Regions from separate parts of the Halomonas sp. IOP_14 genome, predicted to be linked through region 2. Evidence: predicted binding sites of a transcription regulator. Region 2 holds the regulator's gene; each other region holds the start of a gene.
The links. Region 2 encodes FliA, which starts transcription of late flagellar genes. Its sites were predicted from a motif close to CTAAAGTTNNNNNNNNNNCNGCCGATA; they were not measured.
Positions count from the first base shown of each region.

Region 1: a site for FliA is predicted at 5,102-5,128, ahead of K7H09_RS21445 (DUF4019 domain-containing protein). Genes of this name have one in related genera too.
Region 3: a site for FliA is predicted at 1,508-1,534, ahead of K7H09_RS11320 (MbtH family protein). Genes of this name have one in related genera too.

Region 1 covers NZ_JAINWD010000048.1:17,673-25,507, reverse strand. The annotation lists gene K7H09_RS21470 (AraC family transcriptional regulator) at 1-663, opposite strand, end outside; gene K7H09_RS21465 (DUF1206 domain-containing protein) at 806-1,624, shown strand; gene K7H09_RS21460 (antibiotic biosynthesis monooxygenase family protein) at 1,810-2,082, opposite strand; gene K7H09_RS21455 (slipin family protein) at 2,237-3,025, opposite strand; gene K7H09_RS21450 (NfeD family protein) at 3,072-4,430, opposite strand; gene K7H09_RS21445 (DUF4019 domain-containing protein) at 4,637-5,044, opposite strand; gene K7H09_RS21440 (class I SAM-dependent DNA methyltransferase) at 5,246-5,989, shown strand; gene K7H09_RS21435 (LysE family translocator) at 6,000-6,614, opposite strand; gene K7H09_RS24665 (GNAT family N-acetyltransferase) at 6,632-7,006, opposite strand; gene K7H09_RS21430 (GNAT family N-acetyltransferase) at 7,149-7,745, shown strand.
Region 2 covers NZ_JAINWD010000032.1:19,511-27,345, reverse strand. The annotation lists gene flhA (flagellar biosynthesis protein FlhA) at 1-543, shown strand, start outside; gene flhF (flagellar biosynthesis protein FlhF) at 602-2,785, shown strand; gene K7H09_RS17900 (hypothetical protein) at 2,782-3,354, shown strand; gene K7H09_RS17895 (flagellar protein FlhE) at 3,380-3,811, shown strand; gene K7H09_RS17890 (RNA polymerase sigma factor FliA) at 3,838-4,539, shown strand; gene K7H09_RS17885 (motility protein A) at 4,580-5,401, shown strand; gene K7H09_RS17880 (OmpA/MotB family protein) at 5,407-6,081, shown strand; gene K7H09_RS17875 (sensor domain-containing diguanylate cyclase) at 6,105-7,835, shown strand, end outside.
Region 3 covers NZ_JAINWD010000013.1:4,990-12,824, reverse strand. The annotation lists gene K7H09_RS11335 (ATP-binding protein) at 1-229, opposite strand, end outside; gene K7H09_RS11330 (RNA polymerase factor sigma-70) at 485-994, shown strand; gene K7H09_RS11325 (FecR/PupR family sigma factor regulator) at 1,124-1,342, shown strand; gene K7H09_RS11320 (MbtH family protein) at 1,598-1,843, shown strand; gene K7H09_RS11315 (thioesterase II family protein) at 1,833-2,573, shown strand; gene K7H09_RS11310 (4'-phosphopantetheinyl transferase family protein) at 2,551-3,363, shown strand; gene K7H09_RS11305 (TauD/TfdA family dioxygenase) at 3,296-4,297, shown strand; partial or broken gene K7H09_RS11300 (non-ribosomal peptide synthetase) at 4,349-7,835, shown strand, end outside.

The DNA of each region.
Region 1 (7,835 bases), on a different contig from region 2:
GTAAGCATGGGGTGTTAGTCCGAAGTGCTGTTTAAAGGCGCGAATCAGGTGCCCAGCACTATAGCCGGACTGCTCACATAGGCGTTCTAGCGATATATCAGCGCTACAATTGGCACGCAAATAGGCCGCGACCTGTTCTAGCGCACTGGGCGCTTGGGGCAATACCGCGGGGGATTCCTGAGCAAGCACTTGCATCATGATGGACAAGTATTCGACTAGCGCCGTTTGCTTATCGCCAATGTCGCGATGTTCATCCAGCAAACAAGCAGCCATATCGCAGTACCCGGCATAAAGCGCTGGCTGGGTAATGACGGCGGTGGCGATATCTTGCCAATACGGCGTATTCAACAGGCCCAATTGGTAACGCAATTCACTCAGCCACTCGGTATCGACGTAGAGCATCATGTACGCCCAGGGCTGGTTCTCGATGGGGTTGCAGGCATGCACCCAGTAGGGGTTCATCATAACGATGTCACCCGCACTAATCTGATGCGTCGCATCGCGATAGCAAAAAGTGCTTTTACCTGCGGTAATGGCCCCCAGCGACCAATGCGTATGGCTGTGCGGCGCATAGCAAACTTGTCGCGCGTCGCTAATCTTGCGCAGCTCCACATAGGGCATACGCGCATCGCGCCAGAAGATAGGTGACGAAATGGTACTCATGCTCTGCTCGCAATAGTTAAAAATAGCGATTCATTACCTACGCTGAACAATAGCACAGCACAAGCACAGTATGGGCCGCTATACTGCTCTATACGCTAGATTGCATAGGAATGCGCAACGCCATATTAGTCAGGAGGACGCCATGGCCAACAGTATGAAAAACCGCAACCACTGGGATGCAATTACCCTTTATGCCCGTATGGGTTATGCCTCCCGCGGCATTGTGTATGTATTAGTGGGTAGCCTAGCAGCGCTGGCAGCATTTGGACAAGGCGGCCAAACAGAAGGCAGTCGTGGCGCCTTAGAACGTTTGCTCACCGCTCCCTTCGGTAAAGTCTTGTTAGCCATTATGGCCATCGGCTTGGTGGGCTACGCTATGTGGCGAATCATCCAGGCGGTTAAAGACACTGACCATCACGGCAACGGCGCCAAGGGGCTGGCAATTCGTGCGGGCTTATTGGCGAGCGCCATTACCCACACGTTGTTGTCTTTTTTTGCCGCCACGCTCATCTTTCAATTTGCGGGCTCTTCAGGTGATTCTGGTGGCGGTTCGCAAGGTATCGCGGGCTGGCTGATGCAGCAGCCTTTCGGGCGCTGGCTGGTAGGTGGGGTTGGCCTCATCATGATTGGCGTAGGCATTGCCCACGCGCTTAAAGGCTACCAGGCAAAATTCGACAAACACTTCGCTATGCCACCACAAACGCAACAATGGGCCTACCCTATTTGCCGTTTCGGCTTAGTGATTCGTGGTGCTGTGTTTGTGATCGTGGGTAGCTTTTTTATCATCGCCGCTTATCAAATCAATCCCAATCAAGCAGGCGGTATGAGCGAGGTGTTTAGCACCCTGCGAAGCCAGCCCTTCGGTCAGTGGTTGCTTGGTTTTGTCGCGCTGGGACTTTTTGCGTTTGGCCTTTACAGCCTATTAGCGGCTGTCTATCGCCGCATTAATCCCGAAGTGTAAGACCTGCATGGCCATAACATCCAAATGCACTAAGTAGTGGTTTGAGCGCATTAACCGCTCGAAGAATATGCTGTGTCTACTCGCCACCCTCTCCTTTCTGGAGACTATTCTTCTGTCCATTCCTATTGAACTGGTATTGACACCCCTGTTGCTGGTGGTGTAAGCCGTGAATCGGTGGCAACCAGCTAAATACCGTAATCTCGCTCGACTTTGGCGATACGGGTTTTGAAGTGCTGGTACCACTGCTGATGGCCTAGCCGCTGAGCTTCTTGATGCTCAGCATGGGCTTTCCACGCTTTAATAGATGCCAAATCGGCCCAGTAAGAAACTGTTACACCCACCTCATTACGGGCAGACTCCACCCCTAAAAACCCCGGCTGCTGTGCTGCAAGCTCAACCATTCTTGCGGCCATTGCGTCATAGCCGTTATCGACCTCGGTGCGTAGTGAAGTGAAAATAACGGCGTAGTAAGGCGGTTCGGGGGTAGTGGCATCACCGGGATTCTTGGATCAGGGGCTTCGAAGCATATCCCATGAAACAAAAAATGTATTCAGGGAGCCCACTGCCAGTTGCTGCCAAACCGTACCACAGGCAGTGGGAAGAGCTGTGAGCCTAGGCGTCATCCTGCGCCTTACCAGGCGTCGCTGCCGTATGCTTGGCTTTCATATCCTTGAACGCTTCCATGATGTCCATGGGCAGCGGGAAAACGATTGTCGAGGCATTCTTGTTGCTCATGTCGCTCATGGTTTGCAGGTAGCGCAGTTGCAGCGCAGCAGAGTTTTCCTGCATGACATTGGCCGCCTCGACCAGTTTCTTGGATGCTTGCAGTTCCCCTTCGGCGTGAATCACCTTAGCGCGACGCTCACGCTCCGCCTCTGCCTGGCGCGCAATGGCGCGAATCATGCTCTCATCCAAATCTACATGCTTAATTTCAACATTGGCGACCTTGATACCCCACGCTTCGGTTTGGGTATCGATGATTTCCTGGATATCGTCGTTGAGCTTATCGCGCTCGGAAAGCATCTCATCCAGATCATGCTTACCCAGCACGGAGCGCAAAGTGGTCTGTGCTAGTTGACTGGTCGCCTGGGTAAAATTCTCGACTTGAATGATCGCCTTTTCTGGATCGACGACGCGGAAATAAAGCACCGCATTAACTTTAACGGTGACGTTATCCTGAGAGATTACGTCCTGTTCCGGCACATCCATGGTAATGACGCGCAGATCCACCACCTCCATCTTCTGAATGGCGGGGATCACAATGACTAGCCCAGGCCCTTTCACTATCTGATAACGCCCCAGAAAGAACACTACGCCGCGTTTATATTCTGGCAGTATGCGAATAGAGGCGGCGATCAACATCACCACCAGCACGACAGGAACTAAATACGAAATAATCATTGGACACCTCGTTTAGCTGTGGGTCGGTTATGTCAGAAAGTGGGCACTAGCGGGGCGTCACATATACCGTTAAGCCATCAAGGCGCACCACCACAAGCTTTTCACCTCGTTTGACTGGCACATCGCTCACTGCGTTCCAGCGCTCGCCATGCAGCCTTACATGGCCGCTGGTCTCAAAATCATCCAGTGCAACCGCATCTGCGCCGATTAACTGCTCCGCGCCAGTGTGTGCCGGACGACGGCGCAGCGTTGCAAAGCGTGTTAACGTCCATAGCATTAGCCCCCCGGACACCAATGCCACACCACCGATTAGTGGTAGCGAAATGGCAAGATGCTCCGCGTCCATCAGCATTACCGAACCAAGTACAAAGGCAATGATGCCGCCAACCCCCAGCACGCCGAAGCTAGGCATAAATGCCTCACCCACCATCAACGCCAGCCCGACCACCATCAGCGCAAGCCCGGCGTAGTTAATCGGCAGCACCTGAAACGCAAACAGGGCGAGCAGCAAGCAAATCAAGCCAATGGTGCCGGGGAACAGGCTGCCGGGATTGGCCAGCTCGAAAACCAGCCCGTAAAAGCCGATGACCATCAAGAAGAAGGCTATGTTGGGATTAGTGATCAGCGATAGCACCTGGGTGCGCCAATCAGGGTCGAAGCGTTCAATGGTGAGGCCTGCGGTCTCAAGCGTAGCATCGCCACTTTCCATGACCACGCTCATGCCGTCAATCTGCTCAAGGAGATCGTCAAGATCGCGCGCCACCACATTGATGACGTTCTGCTCCAGCGCCTCGCTGGCAGTGAAATTGACCGCATTGCGCACGGCCTCTTCAGCCCAATCGGCATTGCGATCATGGCGTTCCGCTAGGCTGCGGATAAAGCTCACCGCATCTTCCATCACCTTGCGTTCCATGGCGCTGCCCTCGCCATCCGACTCCTCAGCCGAATTATCTTCTTCGTCTTCATCGCTGCCGAGCAGCCCACCGCCCATCTGTACCGGCGTGGCCGAGCCGAGATGCGTCGAGGGGGCCATGGCAGCCACGTGGCTACCGTAAAGTAGATAGGTGCCCGCGCTTGCCGCTCGCGCACCACTGGGGAAAACGTACATCACCACGGGAATGTCAGCGTTGAGCATCTCGCGAATCATGTCGCGGGTGGTGTCGACCAACCCGCCGGGGGTATCGAGCTCGACGATCACCACCTCACTGCCCTGCTCGCGGGCTTTATCCAGCCCACGCTCAAAGTAGTCCTTGGTAGCCGGGCCGATGGCGCCTTCAATATTAAGCACCAGAACGCTTGGTGAAGCGCTTTGTGCCATGGCCTGCCATGTAAACGACATAGTAGCCATTAGCAAACTGGCAACCATCAACCAGAGCCAGTGCGGTTTGAGAGAAAGGGTTTGCATACCCACTCCTCGCATTCAACGCCTTGAACATTCCCGTCTGAATCTGCAGCCTATCCATAGCAACATACACAAGGCTATCTACTCAACGTAGCAGCCAAATTGAGCTTCGTCATGAACAACGTGATGGCAGGATTCGAGGGGAAAAGGAGCCTGAACCAAGGCAATGCTGCAAACCAGAGGTGGTTGCAGTATTTTTGAGGAGTCGGTTAGTTCAAGTAATAACCACTAACTTTCCACGTGCCCTCTTCCAAGTGAGGAGTGATGGTTTCCGTAATCTGCGATGATCTGTTTTCAAAACGTGTTTGGAACGTCAAAACCGCGTAGTCATCTCTTGGAGCCCCAGGCATAGAGGTTTCGCGGACAACGCTTACTCGCCGACGCGACTGAACCGCACCAAAGTCACGACGCGCTGCACCAATCGTCCGTTCTAACATGTGCGGTGAAAGCGGCTTTTTTAGTAGTGAAGATGACGATTCCCATGCCTGCTCATACTGACCGCTATCGATGGCTTCTAGCCACGCCAACGCCGCCGCCTCTGCCGCACTCGAGTTTGCCTGCGCTTGGTTAGACAGAATGAGAAGCAAGGTGATGATAAAGATCAGCATTTTCGGCATAACGGGCACTCTCGGCATTTAGCAACGACCAGAGAAATCTCGATGGTCTTAGGTATATATCGGTCATCGTCAGAGTTTCTTTAGGGCTGCAAGATGTATTTGCGTAATCGTTAAACTCCAAGCTGTGCCTGCTTCTCAAACCCTACTCGCTCGTTTACTATGCGCCACCCACCCTATTTCAGTTGCCACTATTAGGTCACTATGTCCGTCAATGCCCTCTATACCGACCTTTCTGGCTACTACGATTTGATGTGCGTGGATATCGACTATCAAGCGCAAAGCCACGCCATTCGCAGGCTGCATCAGATTTTCGGTAACGGCGGAACGACACACCTAGATTTAGCCTGTGGCACCGGCCCACACGTGCGCCATTTTATTGATTTTGGATACGCCAGCAGCGGGCTTGATATTAATCAACCCATGCTGGATATTGCCGCCACGCGTTGTTCAGAAGCACACTTCACGTTGCAAGATATGAGTGACTTCAAGGCCAACGAGCCTCAAGACTTAATCACCTGCTTTTTATACTCAATCCACTACAACGATGGGATTGAAAAGCTAAAAGCGTGTATATCCAGTACTCATTGTGCCCTCAAGTCTGGTGGTATTTTCTGTTTTAACGCAGTCGATAAAGACAAAATCGATAACGCTTTATCTGTTAAACACAGCGCCCAACAAGAAAGCGATTTATTCACGTTCCGCTCGGGATGGCACTACAGTGGCCAAGGTGAAAAGCAGTCGCTTAGGCTCAGCATTGAAAAAGCCAACGCTGAAGGAACACAGCTATGGAACGACGAACACCCCATGGTAGCCGTCAGCTTTGCGGAGTTAAGCGCACTCTTAGCGCCTCACTTTGAGGTTCATGTGTTTGAGCACAACTATGAAAAAATCATCCCCTGGGATAACGCCTCTGGAAACGCTATTTTTGTCTGTGTGAAGGTTTAGTCGTCTTCGACTAGCGGTTCTCCACTTTCTCAAGAAATATCACTGATAACCCCGCTGCAATGAACATTGCTCCAGCGCCCATATTCAGGCCTTGAATTACGCGCGGACGACTCTCCAACCAGCGCGCAAACATAGATGAAAAGAGACCCAGCACGGCGAATATAGCGAATGCCATAAAAGCAAACCAAGCACCTAGCAATAGCGTTTGCAACGCAATCGATCCCTGCGCCGGCGATACAAATTGAGGAATAAATGCCAAGATAAATAGCGCGGGCTTCGGATTAAGCACGTTGGTTAGAAACCCAGTGGTTAAAACCACGCGGTAAGACAAACGACGATGCGATGAAAATGCAATCAAGTCTCTGGAACGTAATGCTTTAATACCTAACCAAATCAAATACCCGGCCCCAATCAATTTAACGGCGCTAAAGGCAACGGCAGAGGTCTGGATAAGAGCCGCCAAACCAAGAAAAGCGACAACCACATGCACCATCAGCCCCATTCCAGCTCCTACGCTGGAGACACAAGCCGCTAGACGCCCCTGGCTAAGTCCACGACTAACGGCGAGTATATTATCAGGCCCCGGCACTAGAATTATTAAAACGCATGCGGCAGTGAAAGCCATCCATGTTTCGATTGGTATCATGTCTCTCTCCTATCCCAAAACTTACGCTTACCCGTATTAATGGCAAAACCGTGCGTGCGCATCGGATGGGGCGTTATGCATTGAACCCTACCTGATACCTCTGCTTGCTTGGGCTGAATCCTGAAGACTCGTAGAACCTGTGTCGCGGGGTCTTTAGACCTCGTCATAAGCGCCGCTTTATAACAGCCAGCTTGCTGGGCAAAGTCTATAGCACACCTAAGATTGGCCTTACCGATACGTTGCTTGCGGTGATCCTTGGAAACAATCACATTTTCAATGATTGCATGCGGTCGACCAGACCAATTCAAATTAGCACACATATTTACGGTACAGGTACCCATCATGCCATTATCAGTGAAGGTACTAACGATGCATCCCCCCTTTATGATATTGAACCAAAGACCCGCGGCAATTCCTCATCCACTACTGAAGTTGCCTCATCCCTGCAAATAAAAATTAATTCACTGCGTCTGTGACCAATGGTCATTTCTCTTTGAATCTAGGAGCCAGTATATGAACGTTCTGATTCAGAAAGGCTTTAACCTTGAGAAGGCTGGGCCTGTCGCTAAGCTATATGAAGAAGCTTTCGGCGCTAAATTCGCGAGCGCAATACCTGACAAGGCTAAGCGCATTCAATTACTCTCCGACTGTTTTGTCCCTGAATTTTCCTTTACTGCCATCTTTGAAGATGAGGTCATTGGGCTAGCAGGGTTTCAGCAGCCCAATGGTTCGCTAACGAGCGGAATCGGGATGAAACAGCTGATAGGCAAGCTTGGAACATTGAAAGGGCTCTGGGCATGTCTGGTGTTCAGCTTATTCGAGCGCAAGCCAAAATCTCAAGAATTGGTGATGGATGGGATTGCTGTCGATAGCCGATTCCGAGGGCGAGGCATAGGTTCCAGACTCTTGGATAGCATTATTGCACATGCCGTGGATAATGGTTTCGAGACGATCCGCTTAGACGTTATCGATAGCAACCCGAGAGCAAGGAGGCTGTACGAGTCCAAGGGATTTATCGCCGTAAACGAAGAGCATTTTCCCTACTTGAAATGGTTAATCGGCTTTTCTGGGTCAACAACCATGGTGTTGAAGGTAGCAAGTTTAACTTAGCAGACAATTCTCGCCCTCTCGAAAGCATATCCCTTCAGAGGTGAGAGCCTAGCGCCTAGATGATTCATAATCGCCATTGTCAGATATTAC
Region 2 (7,835 bases):
CTGGATAAAATGGGCGATGATCAAAAAGCGTTGGTCGAAGAGGTGATCCCCAAAGCTATTTCATTGACGGTACTGCAGCGCATCTTGCAAAACCTGCTTGACGAAGATGTCTCTATCCGCGACATGCGCACTATTCTCGATACCCTGGCCGAGTACGCCACACAGCAAAAAGATCCTAATGAGCTGACGGCGCTGGTGCGAGTCTCGCTGGGGCGCGCCATTGTCCAGCAGTGGTTTGCGGGGCAGGAGACACTCAATGTCATGGGGCTGGATGCTCAACTGGAACAAGTGCTGGTACAGGCCATGAATGGCAACGGCGCCATGGAGCCCGGGTTGGCAGAAACGCTGATGACCCAGGCCCAGCAGGCGCTGGAGCGTCACGAAAGTTCCGGCGAGCCGCCGGTGCTGGTCGTGCAACATTCACTAAGGGCGGTGCTGTCGCGCTTCTTGCGTCGCCGGTTACGCCATATGTCGGTACTGTCCCAGGCTGAAATTCCCGACGATCGCACATTAAGAGTGACCACAGTGGTCGGCGGACGTTAAAGATGGCACGCCGTGATAGGCTAGCGTCGTCCATTTTCAGAACAGGCAAGGGTAAATCATGAGCGTTAGACGTTTCGTGGGAGCCAATAGTCGTGATGTGATGCGCCAAGTGCGTGAAACGCTCGGTGAAGACGCCTTGATTGTCGCAAATCGGCGTACCGAAGGGGGCGTTGAAATTTTAGCGATGGCGGATGAAGCCATCGACCACTTTGAACCCTCACCAGAACCTGCACCACCCGAAACGCCGACAGCACCCCCAGCGCAAGACCCCATGCAGGCGATGAGCGAGCGCTTACTGCGCGAAATGCAGGATATGCGAGCGCTGCTGGCAAACAGCCAGTCAACCCATACTGCTTCACCATCGCCAGCAGCGCCCACCGGAACGGCTGCACGGCTGCGTCAACTGCTATGGAATGTGGGTTTTAGCAGCGAAATTGCCGATGAACTGCTGGCTGGGTTGCCTGCATCGCTAACCAGGTTAGACGGCGATAGCGAAGCCCCACTGCAGTGGCTGCGACAGCAGTTAATGGATCGCCTTTACGTACTCAACGATGAAGCAAGCTTTTTCGACCAAACCGGCATTGTTGCCCTGGTGGGGCCAACGGGGGTAGGTAAAACCACCACCACCGCCAAGCTGGCCGCTCGTTTTGTGATGCGCCACGGCACGCGCCCGGTAGCGCTGGTTACCACCGACAGCTTCCGGATCGGTGCCCATGAGCAGTTGCGCATTTATGCGCGCCTGCTGGATACCCCGATGTACGCCTTGGATGCCGAACAGCCCATCGACGATTTGCTGGGCCGCCTGCAGGGCAAGCAGTGGGTAATTATCGACACCGTAGGCATGAGTCAGCGTGACCAGCGGGTGATAGAGCAGATTGCCCACCTGCAAGGAGGACGCTCGCGGGTACGTTTGGTGCTGCTACTCAATGCTGCCAGCCAACCGGAAACCCTCGAAGAAGTGGTGCTGCGCTACCGTCAGGCCGCGCGGGCGGCGGGCGCAGAGTTAGATGACTGTATTATCACCAAACAGGATGAGGCGGGACGTCTGGCTCCAGTGTTAGATATTATTATGCGTCACGGGATGCGCGTCCTGTTTGGTTCTAATGGTCAGCAGGTGCCCGAAGATATGGCCCTTGCCGCCCCCGATGCGCTAGTGGATCAAGCGCTGAGTACCGCGACTCCTCAGCGTGAACGGGTGCAAAGTGCCGATGCGCCGATGGGAATGCCGCGCTGGTCGCGGGATGTCCTGGGCCAAGGGCGTCGTTTGTCGTCGCTATTGGCGAGGTTGCGCCAACGTGTCACGGGATTTGCGGAATTAGAAGAGATCTGGAACCTAGCTTCGCTGCCTAGTCGTTTGCAGGAAACGCATTTGGATGCATTACTTGCCGGTTATCCAGCGGCAAAGACCACCTTAGGGATGGCGTGGTTTCCGCGGCGCAATGAGCGCGGCTGCGACTGGGCAATGCCGGACATTGGCCTGGACACGGATGGTGCCTGGCTGGCGCTACCCTGGCTGCAGCATCGCCACGCCGCAGGATGGCAGCCACGCTTAGCCGCGCTGTCGGCATCGAGCGGTGTAGCGGTGCACTTACTGCCGCGCTTCCCTGAACCGGATGCACTAGCGTGGCTGGAAGCTGAGCACTTGACCTGGGTCAGCCAAGTGGCCCCCAGTCATCGGTTACGCTTTCACCACGAACGTCAATCTATCCGCCAGCTATTTAGTGACAGTGTGCTAACGCACCATGTGGGCGTGCGTTTTCGTGGCCAATCGGTGCAACTGTGGACTGCCTACGCCGAAGTCGAGGACGCCAGCGGCACGGCTCTACTCGCCTGGTTCGGTGAAGTTCGCGATCCGGAAAGCGCCAAAGTAGTGGCGCGCCGCTACTGGCTTACCCCCGCTCGGCTAGGAGCAGAGGTGCTCTCACTGCTGTTAACCCAGCTGCAAAGCGAAGGCTTGGCCGCCTTGACGCGTCGCGCGTGGCAGCAGTTAAAAGAGGCCGATAGCGGGGATCTAAATGCTGAAGTTCGCCTATTGATGGCCAGCGGTGTGGCATCGGTCGCCGGGCATCTCGATGTTGCTGATGATGAGGAGGCGCAGACGCTGCGTGGCGATCTGCTCAACCTGTTAGGCAACAGCCGTCGCCGCCGCGATACCGGCATGCTTGATGCACTGGTCTACGCCTTTATGGCACGAGATGCGATTCGTCAAATGGGCAGTGTTAGTCGAGAGGGCGTGGTGTGAGCGAACAGGATCAAGCATCGGGTCTACGCAAGTGGGCAAACCTGCAGCGCCAACAGCAGCAAGCTGAGGGTACAGTTGATGTTGCGGCGGCAGAACACGTGCCGGAATCTAAACAGCCTACCTCTCTGTTAACGCCGACAGCTGCAGCGGTGGAAGAGCCAGCAACGGTGGTAGCGCACCAGCCCAAAATTCCGCTTATTGTGGTCGGGCTACCAGGTAGTGGTGCAGCCCAGGTGAACAAGGTTAAAGCAAGATTAGGGCAGTGGTCGACGTTAGGTCGAAGCTGGGCCGGTGATCCTGAGGATTGGGATATTCATATCGTCATGGCCGAAACGGCCGACCTAGCCCAACTTTGCGATCAATACAGCCGTTGGGCACTGTGGATCAGTAGCGATGCCGATACCTTTGCTTCCATGTTCCGTACCTTGCGTCAATTACATGAGCGTGGCGGGCCGCGCCGTTTGCTGGCGCTCCACGAGCCGCATTTGCCGCGTCAAGGGTTGCTCAATAACTTGCGTGAGGCAGCTGATTACTACTTAAATATGGAGCTGTTGGTACTTGCACGATGAGCGCACTCTGCTGAGGAGACCAAGCATGCTAAGCTGGCTATTAAGAGGGAGACTGCTACTGAGCCCAGTACTGCTGACAGGGTGTCTACTAGCAGGGTTAACGGGAAACGCTCAGGCGACACCCGGTAGCTGGAGCAGCCAGATACCAGGTCTGATGGTAGCGATGAGTGATAGGGCAAGTGCTAGTCAAAACGCTACCCCACCCGCTGCTGCTAACAATGTGGAGTCAGCACAGCTCGGGCGTATTCATTGGCAGTTTCAATATCCCCCTGGTGCGTTATTAAACGCTTGGCTGTGCCATCCTGAGCAGTGCGTTGCGTTAGCTGGCATGCGGGGGACTACCACTGCCCTGGCGGGGTTTGCCGCGGATGCGCCGTTGCATTTTCGCTTCGCTTTACGTCCGGGGCAGCGGCCTGTTCGTGTCCAGGGGCTGCAAATGATTGTGAACTATCAGTGAAGGCTGGATAGACGCGAGGCGAGAGGATGTACACAGCACAAGGCAGGATCAAACAGAGTGAGCTGTTGACGCAATACATGCCACTGGTACGACGTCAGGCCTTGACGCTTCAGGTCCGTTTGCCAGCCAGCATTGAGCTCGACGACCTTATTCAAGCCGGGATGGTAGGGCTGCTGGAAGCACTGGGGCGCTTCGATGCCACCCAGGGAGCAACGTTCGCGACGTTTGCCAGTCAGCGTATTCGCGGTGCAATGATGGATGAATTACGTACCCGCGACTGGTTGCCCCGCAGCGTGCGCCGCTCAGCGCGAGCGGTTGACAGTGCCGTTCGTCAATTAGAGCAACAGCTCGGACGGGCACCAGAAGAGAACGAAATCGCCCAACACCTTGAAATGCCGTTGAGTGAGTATCAGCAGCTCCTCAACGACACCAACAGTGGTCAACTGTTGCCGTTTGAAGAGCTGGTGGCCGATGGTGGCGAGCCTAGCAATAATGAATTGGCTAATTCACCGTTCGAGCAGTTGCTAGACGGCCAGCAACGACAAACGTTGATTGAGGCAATTGAAGCGCTGCCAGAGCGTGAAAAGCTGCTAATGGCGCTGTACTACCAAGAAGAACTCAACCTTAAGGAAGTAGGGGCTGTGTTGGGCGTCACGGAGTCACGCGTTTCACAACTGCACAGCCAAGCCGTCAGCCGCTTACGCGCGCGTTTACACGACTCGGCATAACACCTCTTTTTACTCACTTGTGACCGGCAAGGAGCCGTGGATGAACCCTTCGACGCTGATAGGCATATTTGCCAGCATACTACTGTTGGTGAGCGTGCTGTTTTTCACCGCAGAGTCCCCTGAAAGTTTTATCAATTTGCCGGGTTTGGCCATTGTGGTGACCGGTACCCTAGCGGCAACCTTTATCAGCTATCCGCTGAAAGAGGTGCTGCGTGTCGTACGGTTGGTGGGCTTGGTATTCCGGCGCGAAAATACCTATATGCGTGACGATATCCGCGAATTGGTGGATATGTCGCGACTCTGGTTTAAGGGCGATGTACGTGCTGTCGAGCGCGAGTTGGAGCATACCCGAAACCCGTTTTTGCGTACCGGGATCCAACTGGTCATTGCCAACACCAAAGAGGATGAAATTTTTGACATGCTGCGTTGGCGCATTGCCCGTCTTAAAGCGCGTGAGCATGCTGAGGCACAAATATTCCGTACCATGGCCACCTACGCACCCGCATTTGGCATGATCGGCACCCTGGTGGGGCTGGTCAATATGCTGGAAGTCATGGACGCAGGCGACCTGCAGGTGATCGGCCCGCGCATGGCGGTGGCCCTGCTCACCACCTTCTACGGCATTTTACTCGCCAACTTGGTGTTTAAGCCGATTGCGGTGAAACTCGAGCGCCGCACCGAAGAGCGGCTGATTACCATGAACATGGTGCTGGAAGGTATTTCGCTGATTACCAAGCGCCGCCTGCCGTCGTTTATTGAAGAGACCCTCAACTCGTTTGTAGCTAACTATCACGATGAGATCCGTGATAACAGCGTCAAACCAAGGCCTGATTCGTCGGTTAGTGCGGCGGCGAAGGGGTAGGCCAGATGCTTGACCGTGATACGCGCCACGCACTGGAAATGACGCCGTCGCCAGGCGATGGTGACGAGGGTTGGCTAACCAGCTATTTGGATGTGCTGACGCTGCTAATCACGCTCTTTGTGCTGCTGCTTTCACTGACACCGCCGGGAGGCGGTGAGGCGGCTGATACTGCTTTCATGCGCTCGGCTAGCGCTGTATCATCATTGCCGCTGGCGTCTCTAGCCACTGGTATTCAGCCCCGCCATTCAGGGGTTCAGCCGCAGTTTGATGGGCTCGACATCCCCGGTGTCAGTGTTTCGCAAGGGAGTGAAGGGGTCACGTTACGTATTGATACCAGCCTTTTATTTCCCAGCGGTCAAGCTGTACTGACTTCCCGTGGGCAAGAGGTGGTAGAAAGCCTTATCGATGTGCTGACCCGTTTTGACGGTCAGATTTCGGTAGAAGGCCACACCGACAGCGTGCCTATTTCAACGGCCCGCTTCCCCTCTAATTGGGAGCTTTCATCAGCGCGGGCTATCGCTGTGGTGAGGCATTTAGAGCGCCAAGGATTCAATATCTCTCGTATGCGGGCCGTCGGTTATGCCGACACCCAACCCATGGAACCGAACGCAACGGCGGAGGGCCGAGCTGCCAACCGTCGCGTAGAGTTGTTGCTAAGGCAGCAGGTCGAGGGTGAATAGATTGCGAGGCCACGTTTGTGTCCATGTACCACCCGCGGTTGCAGTCGTTTGGAGCTCTGCTGGTTTTAGATGCCGATTGTCGCCGCATTCAAGCCAGTAGCACCAACTTAACCCGCTTGACCGGTATTGAGCGCCCTGAAAATGGGCCGCACACTCTTGCCTATGTGTTAGGAAAACGGCTAAGCCAGCGGGTGCGCCGCGAGTTGCAGGGGCAGCAGAAACTCTCCGGCCCGCTGGTGTTTATTCGTTCCAAGCATAGCAACATGCGTTTTCAGCTCTATGCTTACCGAGCAGGTGGGAAGGTCATCGTCGAGATTGAGCCACTCAACCCCCAAGGTAAGCGCCGCCTGCTTGGCACAGTCAATGAGCGGCTGATGCATTTAGCCGACGCAACCCACCAGGAAGAGCTGCTCGACTGCTTGGTTAACGCTATTCAACAGCTCACCGGCCATGATCGCGTCACCGTGTGCCATTTCGACAGTGATTGGCATGGTTTAATGGTTGCCGAAGCGCTGGGCAACCAGCTGCCCTCGCTGTTGGGTCAGCGCTTCCCCTCAAGCGACTTCCCTGTCGCCTTACGCAAAAGTTACCAACATTACCCCGTTCGGTTAATTGAAGACGTCGATGCGCCGCCTGAAACGCTGACTCCCGCCTACTCGGGAGTGAGCCTTAGCGGCAGCTTTTTACGCGCCCCTGCCCCTGAGCGGCAGCGATATTTAAATCGCCTGGGGGTGCGTGGGTCATTCAGTTTGGCCATGCAGGGGGATACTGGCTTATGGGGTCTAGTGTTTTGCCATTCGCCAGCACCGCACTCGGTTGAACCCCCCGTGCGTGATGCCGTTCGCACCCTCGTGCAAATGGCCACCCAGCGCATGCTGTTGCTACGGGCGCGTCAAGAAGCCCGCTACCTACAACGGGTTCAGGATAGCCTCGTGCTCAGTGCGCGAGCGCGCAGCGAGCCGCAAAGTCCCCAACAGTTACTTCATGAGCAGGCGGCTATCTGGATGAAGCTGTTTCGCGCCCATGGCGTGGTGCTGTGGGTGAATGGTGGCGCTTATCAAGCGGGTGTGACGCCGACTCCAGAAGCGATAAGCCAGTTTGTGCTGCGCCTGGAAAGAACTCATGTACATAGCGGCCCTTGGTGCACGCGCGAAATCGGCAAAGAGACGTTAACCGCTTCGCTAGCCATGCCCGAGCAGTGTGGGGCTCTAGCAGTGCCGCTGCCAATGAGTTCGACCCAGCGCGCCTGGCTGATTTTTTTTCGCCCCGAGCAGGTGGAAACGCTGTATTGGGCGATGCAGCCTACAACCAACCCTAAACCGGCCGTGATATTGGCTCCATCGGTTGCTTGGTCTGAAGAGGTAGTCGGCAGAAGTGAAGCGTGGCTGCGGGTAGAGCGCTTAGCGGCGGTAGACTTGGGGGAAGACCTGACGCTGGCGATTTCTGCCTATGAAATTAGCTCACTGAATATGCACCTGGAGCACGAACGCAAAGCCCTTGCCGAAGCCAACCAGCGTCTTGAGCAATTAGCCCATTTCGATCCTCTAACCAAGGTGTGGAACCGTTACCGCATCGAAGAAGCGATCAATGCAGAGCTGGTGGCTGCCAAGCGCTATGCGGCCGCTTTTGCCTTGCTACTGTTCGATGTGGATAACTTTAAGCAGATCAACGATGCTCACGGCCATAGCGTGGGTGACGATGTGCTGGTGGCCCTGGCGCGCTTAGTGGAAAGCTCGCTGCGTGGCTGCGACCAC
Region 3 (7,835 bases), on a different contig from region 2:
GGGTGTCCAGCAAGAGACTTTTGCCGAAGCGGCGTGGCCGCGAGAGGAAGTAGTATTTGTTCTGGTTAACCAAACGCTCAATGTGCGGTGTCTTATCGACGTAGTAATAGTTCCCTTCGCGGATATCCGAGAACGTCTGAATCCCGATGGGTAGCTTACGGCGGTGGGCATCCGTCACGGTGGGTCTCCAGAGCAAGAAACAGCGATACGAGCAGCAGTAGTTTAGCATGCTCAGGGGCTGAAATGCCTAGCCACGAGTCGTCAGCGCGCCGAGTGTTGTTCGCAGCTAAGGTAAAGGCGTTGGTGGCAACGAAGTAACAAGGGCTGGAGAGGAGACGAGAAACATCTCATGAAGTAGTGCTGCCAACAAGCATATCGTTATAAAAAGTGAGTTAGCTCTCACCAGTTGACTTGTCAGGCTCTAACGCAAATAATAATTATTGCCATTTATTCCGTGGTGTTAATCAAGGCAGGAGGCCGAGCTGTGGATACCCAGACCTGGAGCGCTGAGTTAGAAGATATCTTCGTTAATCAGCGGCCCCGGCTCTGCTGTGTCGCCGCAAGAGTATTGGGCAATGCTGATCAAGCCGATGATGTTGTGCAGGATGCCTATCTGAAAATTTCGGAAGCAACCACGCTTTTTGAGGTGAAGCAGCCCATATCCTATGTGTCACGTGTGGTGCGCAACCTCGCCATTGACCGCTGCCGCCGTTCGGCGTTTGAGTCAACTTTGTTTGCAAAAGAAGAGGAAGGGGAGGCCGCCTCTTACGCGTCACACTCTCCAGAGGTGATCGCGATTGACCGCCAGGCCTTGGCACAGGTGGTGGACGCGTTGGACGAGCTGCCTGAGCGTACGCGGCGCGCTTTTGAGCTCTATCGTTCGGGAAGTCATACGCAGCGGGAAGTGGCTCACTTGTTAGGTATTTCCACCACGTTAGTTAATTTTATGATTCGCGATGCATTGACGCATTGCCGCCAGTCGCTACAAGGTTAAACGTTGCCAGATCGGTAAGCCCACGTTCCGTCCCTTCTTTGTTGTCGCTTTGTTACACTGTCAGCAAATAGCGTTGATAATATTACACGCTTCCCGAGACAGGTGTTCAGCAGGCAGCAGTAGCGAGGTTTGACAGTAACGATGGATAACGACAGCGGCGATGATGCCGTTTGGCAAACGGCGCTAGACTGGCTGATGCGCGAGCATGAAGAGACGTTGAGCGACGCTGATCGCGAGGCGCTTCATGCGTGGTTAGCGGCTTCTTCTCAGCACCGCCGTGTATTTCGTGAAGCCGAACAGCTATGGCTGCTAACGGGGATGATTCCAAGTGGTGATGAGCGCAACTGATCAGTCACTGTTTTTTTTACTCTCCTCCTTCGGTTGTCAGGCTAACTAAATGGTCGCGAGCTAAAGCTTCCTCCTACTGGTGCAATTCTTAGTCTGGCAAAGGTAATTCTATGCCTACGCCCTAGCGGCCCCTCCCCTTATTTTTTCTATTTTCCTACCCCAACATTAAATTTTCTGACGCCTCACTCGTCATTGAGTAATGAGAAGTAATTGCGTTTTATTTCTCATTCCTTTGGCAACGATGAGGTTAGTCCCATGACAAGCTGTTTTGATCGTGAAGATGGTGTCTTCCGTGTATTAGTCAACCACGAAGAGCAGTACTCCCTCTGGCCAGAATGGAAAGCGATTCCCGCTGGCTGGACCGATACCGGCGTACTCGGCGATAAGCCAACCTGCCTCGACTACGTCGAAAAGACCTGGACTGATATGCGGCCACTGTCGCTGCGCCAGTGGATGGATGAGCAGGCTAACGCTGAGGCGGAGCAGGTGGATGCAGGTTAAGCGTTTAAGACTGCTCTGCCTGCCCTGTGCCGGGGCTAGCGCCACCATGTATCTGCGCTGGAAGCGTCAGTTGCCCGCCTGGATCGAGGTATATCCCGTCGAGCTGCCTGGGCGTGGTGAGCGCCTGGGTGAGTCGCTCATCGATGACTTCGAGTCCCAGGTCGTGCGGCTGTGCGAAGAGCAAGCAACGCGGATGCGCGGCGACTTTGCCCTGTTCGGTCACAGCATGGGGGCGTTGTTGGCCTACGGCATGGCAGCTCGCTTGCGCGATGTAGGGCGACCTCAGCCACGGATGCTATTCGCCTCAGGCAGTGCGGCACCCTCAATGCGCGACTCAGAGCGTTTAGCGGGGCTTGATAACGATAAGGCCTTAATCGCGGATCTACGCCAACAGGGCGGCACCCCAGAGGAAGTGTTCGAAAGCCCGGAACTGCTGCGCCTCACTCTTGATGTGTTGGCGGCGGACTATCGCCTCTGCCGCAGTTTCCGCTATCGCGGCGGGTCGCCGTTTGGTTATCCCTTACAGGTACTCGCAGGGCGCGATGACGATATCGAAAGAGAGCGTTTAGAAGCGTGGCAGCGAGAAGCGGGCGGGGCGTTCTCGTTGGACTGGTTCGAAGGAGGGCACTTCTTTATTCGCCAGCAGCAAGCACAAGTGCTGGAGACTATCGAACGGGCGCTGACTCGACGGCTTGAGGAGGTGCCCCATGCAGCGCCTGCAGTTAGCTGAAGGGGCTCCTGAGGGGCTTGAAGTCTGGCGCTTATCGCTCGGTCTGAACGCCCCGGTGGCTGACGAAGATGATCGGTTGCTGAGTCGAGCCGAGTGGCAGCGCGCCCAGCGGCTTCGCCGTCACGCCGATGTCGTACGCGCCGTGGCGACTCGAGCGGCCCTGCGGCGACTGCTATCAGCGCACACCGGTATAGCGCCAGAAAAGTTGGTGTTCACTCAGAACGCTTACGGCAAACCAGCGTTGGAAAACGCTGATGGGCCTGCTTTCAATGTCTCCCACTCTGGCCATGTCGCCCTGATCGCGATTGCTCCCGGCGGAGCGGTGGGGGTCGATATTGAGCGTTGCCGACCCGAGGCCGAACTGGCGCCGCTGCAAGGGCTGGTGCTATCGCCGAGTGAGCAGCTCGACCACGCACGCGACGGCATCGCACTGCCCTTCATGGAGCGCTGGGTGGTTAAAGAGGCGGTGCTCAAAGCCCTGGGCCTGGGCATCGCTGATCATTTGCAGGCGCTCTCGATCACTTCCTCTTTAGGGTCGCCAGGCACCTATCACCTTGAGCACTCGCTTCCCGTGTCATCACCTTTGCAAGCATGGCCGCTGCCAGCGCCGAGTGGCTATGCCGCTGCCCTGGGTTATATCGATTCAGGCTATGTCGATTCAGGCTATTCCCACACAAACGCCCAGGGCAAACGCTACTCAACGAATTTTCAGGAGATCAATAATGGACAGCCAAAGCGCAACACCAACGCAACAAACCAACACCATATCCAAACGTCAGGGGCCTGCTGATTCGGAGCTGCCCATTATGATTTCTCCCTCCTACCCAGGGCAGCCACTGCTGGAAGCCTTTGGCGAGTTGCGCGCGGATATTGAGACGCTGGTGGCCAGAGTCGGTGGGGTGTTGCTAAGAGGTTTCGATGTTCCCTCCGTGGACGATTTTCAGCAGTTTGCTGCCGCCTTTGGTCATCCTCTGCTGAGTTATGAGTTCGCCTCAACACCGCGTTCAGCGGTTTCGTCAGGCATTTATACCTCGACCGAGTACCCCGCTCATCAACATATTCCCCTCCACAATGAGCAGGCCTACACCCGCGAGTGGCCGATGAAAATCTGGTTCCACTGTGTCACCGCTTCCCCCGAAGGTGGAGAGACGCCGATAGCCGATAGCCGCGCTATTTACCGCCGTATGCCCGCAGAGATCCGCGAGCGCTTTGCCCCCGGCATTCTCTACGTACGCAACTACGGCGATTTCGATATGCCTTGGCAAAAGGTGTTTAACACCGAAGACCGCGCTGAAGTGGAGGCATTCTGCCAGCGCGCGGGTATTCGCTGTGAGTGGAAGCCCGATGGCGACCTGCGTACCACCCAACTGTGCCAAAGCATAGAGACTCACCCTGTCACCGGTGAGCAGGTGTGGTTCAACCAAGGCCATCTTTTCCATGTCTCCAACCTGCAGCCAGAGGTACGAGAGTCGCTGGAAGAGCTGCTAGACCCCGAAGACATGCCGCGCAACGTCTTCTTTGCCGATGGTAGCCCCATCGACGATGCCATCTTCGATGAGATCCGCGGCGTACTGGCCGACGAAACGGTGATGTTCCCCTGGCAGGCAGGCGATGTGCTAATGCTCGACAACATGCTGGTCGCCCATGCGCGCACGCCGTTCAAAGGGCCGCGCAAAGTCGTCGTCGCCATGGCGGAAGGTCACGGCAACCTCTCCAAAGACTGAATACAACGGCTCAATCCCACGCCACGGCCAGGAGTTCCAGCAGGTACGCATATGAATATAAGGCACGCCCAGACGATGAACAGCCACCCGTCCCATAACGTTGTTAACCACAGCTTCGTTGAGCATTTAAGTCGCCTGGCCCGGGAAAGGCCCAGTGACAGGGCGCTGATTGTAGTGAACGCACAAGGTGAGACCACCCTTGACTACGCCACCCTGGAACGGCGTTCCCGCGCCCTGGCCAGCGAGCTCCAACAGCGGTTCCCGGCTGGTGAGCGTGCCTTAATCCTGCTGGATAACGATGAGCACTACGTGGTGGCATTCTTTGCCTGCCTATATGCCGGGGTGATTGCCGTGCCGGTCTTTCCTCCGGAGTCGGCCAAGCAGCAACATCTGGCACGTCTGCTCGCCATTGCCGCCGACTCCCAGGCGGCCTGTGTGCTCACCTCTACAACGATTATCGATGTGGTCGCATCTGCAAGCGAAGGCTTCGGCAGCGCCGAACTGATCCCCGTGGATGCCGTAGATGAGAGCCGCGCTGAACACTGGATTGAGCATCGCCCAAAGCGTGGTGATCTCGCCTTTTTACAGTACACCTCAGGTTCCACGGCCACTCCCAAAGGGGTGATGGTGAGCCATGGCAATCTGATGGCGAACGAGCGTGCTATTGAGACGGGCTTCTCGATTGGTGCCGACGATGTTTTCGTCAGTTGGCTGCCGCTTTACCACGACATGGGGCTGATCGGTGGCCTGCTGCAGCCCATCTATCGCGGTATCCCTGCGGTATTGATGAGCCCCACTTTCTTTTTACAGCGGCCGGTACGCTGGCTGGAAGCGATCTCCCGCCACCGGGGCACCATTAGTGGTGGCCCCGATTTCGCCTATCGACTGTGTCTTGAGCGTATCCGTGACGAGCAGCTTGAGGCGCTCGACTTATCTAGCTGGCGGGTCGCGTTCTCAGGCGCCGAGCCGGTACGCCACGATACCCTCACGGGCTTTATCGAACGCTTCCGCCCAGCGGGCTTTGCCGCTGATACCGCAGCACCCTGTTATGGCTTGGCCGAAGCAACGCTATTGGTTAGCTGTAATTCGCGCGGTACGGGCGTGGTGGGTACTGCTTTTTCTCAACAGTCGCTGGCCGAGGGAAAGGCTGTTTCAGCGGTTGAAGGCAACACCCTGGTGGGCTGCGGTACACCGGAACCCGGTCACGCTATCGATATTGTCGACCCTGAGGGGCTTCACTCGCTGCCCAGTGGTGAAGTCGGCGAGATCTGGGTCAATGGGCCTAGCGTGGCGCACGGGTATTGGCAGAACCCAGAAGCAACAGCGCAAGCCTTTGTTACCCGCGATGGGGTCAGTTGGCAGCGCACCGATGATGCTGATGCACAGAACCACGACGCCCGCGATGATCGCTGGTTGCGCACCGGCGATCTGGGCTTTCTGCACGAAGGGCAGCTGTATATCGCTGGGCGTATTAAAGACCTGATCATTCTGCGCGGCCATAACGTCTACCCACAGGATATCGAGAGCGCTATCGAAGCCGAGGTGGAAGCAGTGCGCAAAGGGCGCGTGGCGGCCTTTGCAGTGACCACGCCGGAAGGCGCTGAAGGGATTGGCATTGCGGCAGAAGTCTCCCGCGGCATACAGAAGCTAGTGCCCGCCGAGAAGTTGGTCGAAGCGCTAAGCGAGACAGTGGGGAGCACTTGCCATGAGCCGCTTTCGGTAGTGCTACTGCTCAACCCAGGCGGTCTTCCCAAAACCTCCAGCGGTAAATTGCAGCGCAGCACCTGCCGCCAAGGCTGGGAGGCGGGTAGCCTGGATGCCTACGCCATTCACGCCTTTGGGCGTTTTGTCAGTGGCGGCAGCGATGAGGATGCTGGTGGTGGAAAGTCATCGCACTCTACTGCGGAAGCTGGAAGCGAAACGGAGCAAGCGTTAGCGAAGCTCTGGCACCAGGTGCTGGGGGATGACGACACCCAGTCGCAAAGTAAGCCGCTAGGCAGCGATGCTCATTTCTTCGCCAGCGGTGGTAATTCTCTGGCGGCGGTGCGGCTAGCCGCCATCATCAGTGATTACTGGGGCGTCGAGCTATCTCTGCACTCGCTGTTCGAGCAACCGCGCTTGTCTGCCATGGCTAACGCTATCGAAGCACGTTTGGCGGCATCATCGGATCAACGAGGGATGGCCATTCCCCGTCTTGAAGATGATCAACGTCAAGGCGATATACCGTTGTCAGAAGGGCAGCGAAGCCTATGGTTGACGTGGCAACTCGATCCCCAGAGCGCTGGTTACAATATGGCAGGGGCGCTGCATCTCAAGGGGGGGGTGGATCTATCAGCGCTCAATGTGGCACTGGAGGCCTTGGTACAGCGCCATGATATTTTGCGTACTTACTACCCCTTGAGTGAGGCGGGAGAACCTGTTCAGCGGCTAGCGCAGGACTGGAGTCCTGAGCTGATCTGTAACGATATACCCGGTGATACCGTGGTTGAACAGGAGCAGGTACTGCATGACGCACTCACTCAACTGGCGCGGCAGCCTTTTGATCTTGAACAGGCGCCTCCCTTAACCGTCGCCCTCTACCGCTTGTCCGCGGAGCACCATGTGTTAGCTATCGTTCAGCACCACATCGCTGGTGATGGCTGGTCAGTACAGGTGCTCATCGATGATCTATGCGCACTTTATGAAGGCGTGTGCATTCAGCTAGAAGCCAAGCTTGCACAACTGCCAATACAGTTCGCAGATTATGCGGTTTGGCAGCAGCGCCAGCAGCATAGTATTGAAAGACATAGTAGTGAGCGACAGAACCAACTTGCTCACTGGTGTGAACGCCTTTCCGGGGATCATCCTCCGCTAGCATTGCCTTTGGATCGCCCACGCCAAGCGATATCCGCACCGAGCGAAGGCCATCTACGCTTTACGCTTACCTGCGAGTTGAGCGAGCAGCTACGTAGCCTAGCCCGTGAAAGAAACGTTTCACTCTACGCCGTGATCTTGGCGCTATTGAAGCAGACGTTGTATCGCTTTAGCGGTGAGACAGATATCAAGGTGGGGGCTCCCATTGCCAATCGGCATAAAGCCGAGCTTCAGGGCTTAATTGGGTATCTTATCAATGTCGTTGTGCTGCGGACTCAGATTGATCCCACTGGAAATTTCGAACGTTTGTTAGATGAGGTGAACGCTACCCTGATCGATGCCCAGCTGCATCAGGATGTCCCCTTCGATCAAGTGGTGGAGGCGCTACAGCTCGAACGGCAACCGGGGGTACATCCGCTATTTCAGGTGAAGTGTACTCAGCAGGAAATGTGGCAGGCGGAGCGCCATGTGGCTGGCCTAGCCATTCAAGCCGAGCAGGTGTTCACGGGTATTGCTCACTTCGACCTGAGTCTCGATTTTTGCGATGAACCCGAGGGAATAGCAGGTCTATTCGCTTACTCCGCTGAGCTATTCGATGCCACCACGATCGAGCGTTTCTGCCAGGCATTCCGATTCCTGGCCGAGCAGGTCGTAGCTGATCCGCGGTCTCACACTGCGATGCTGC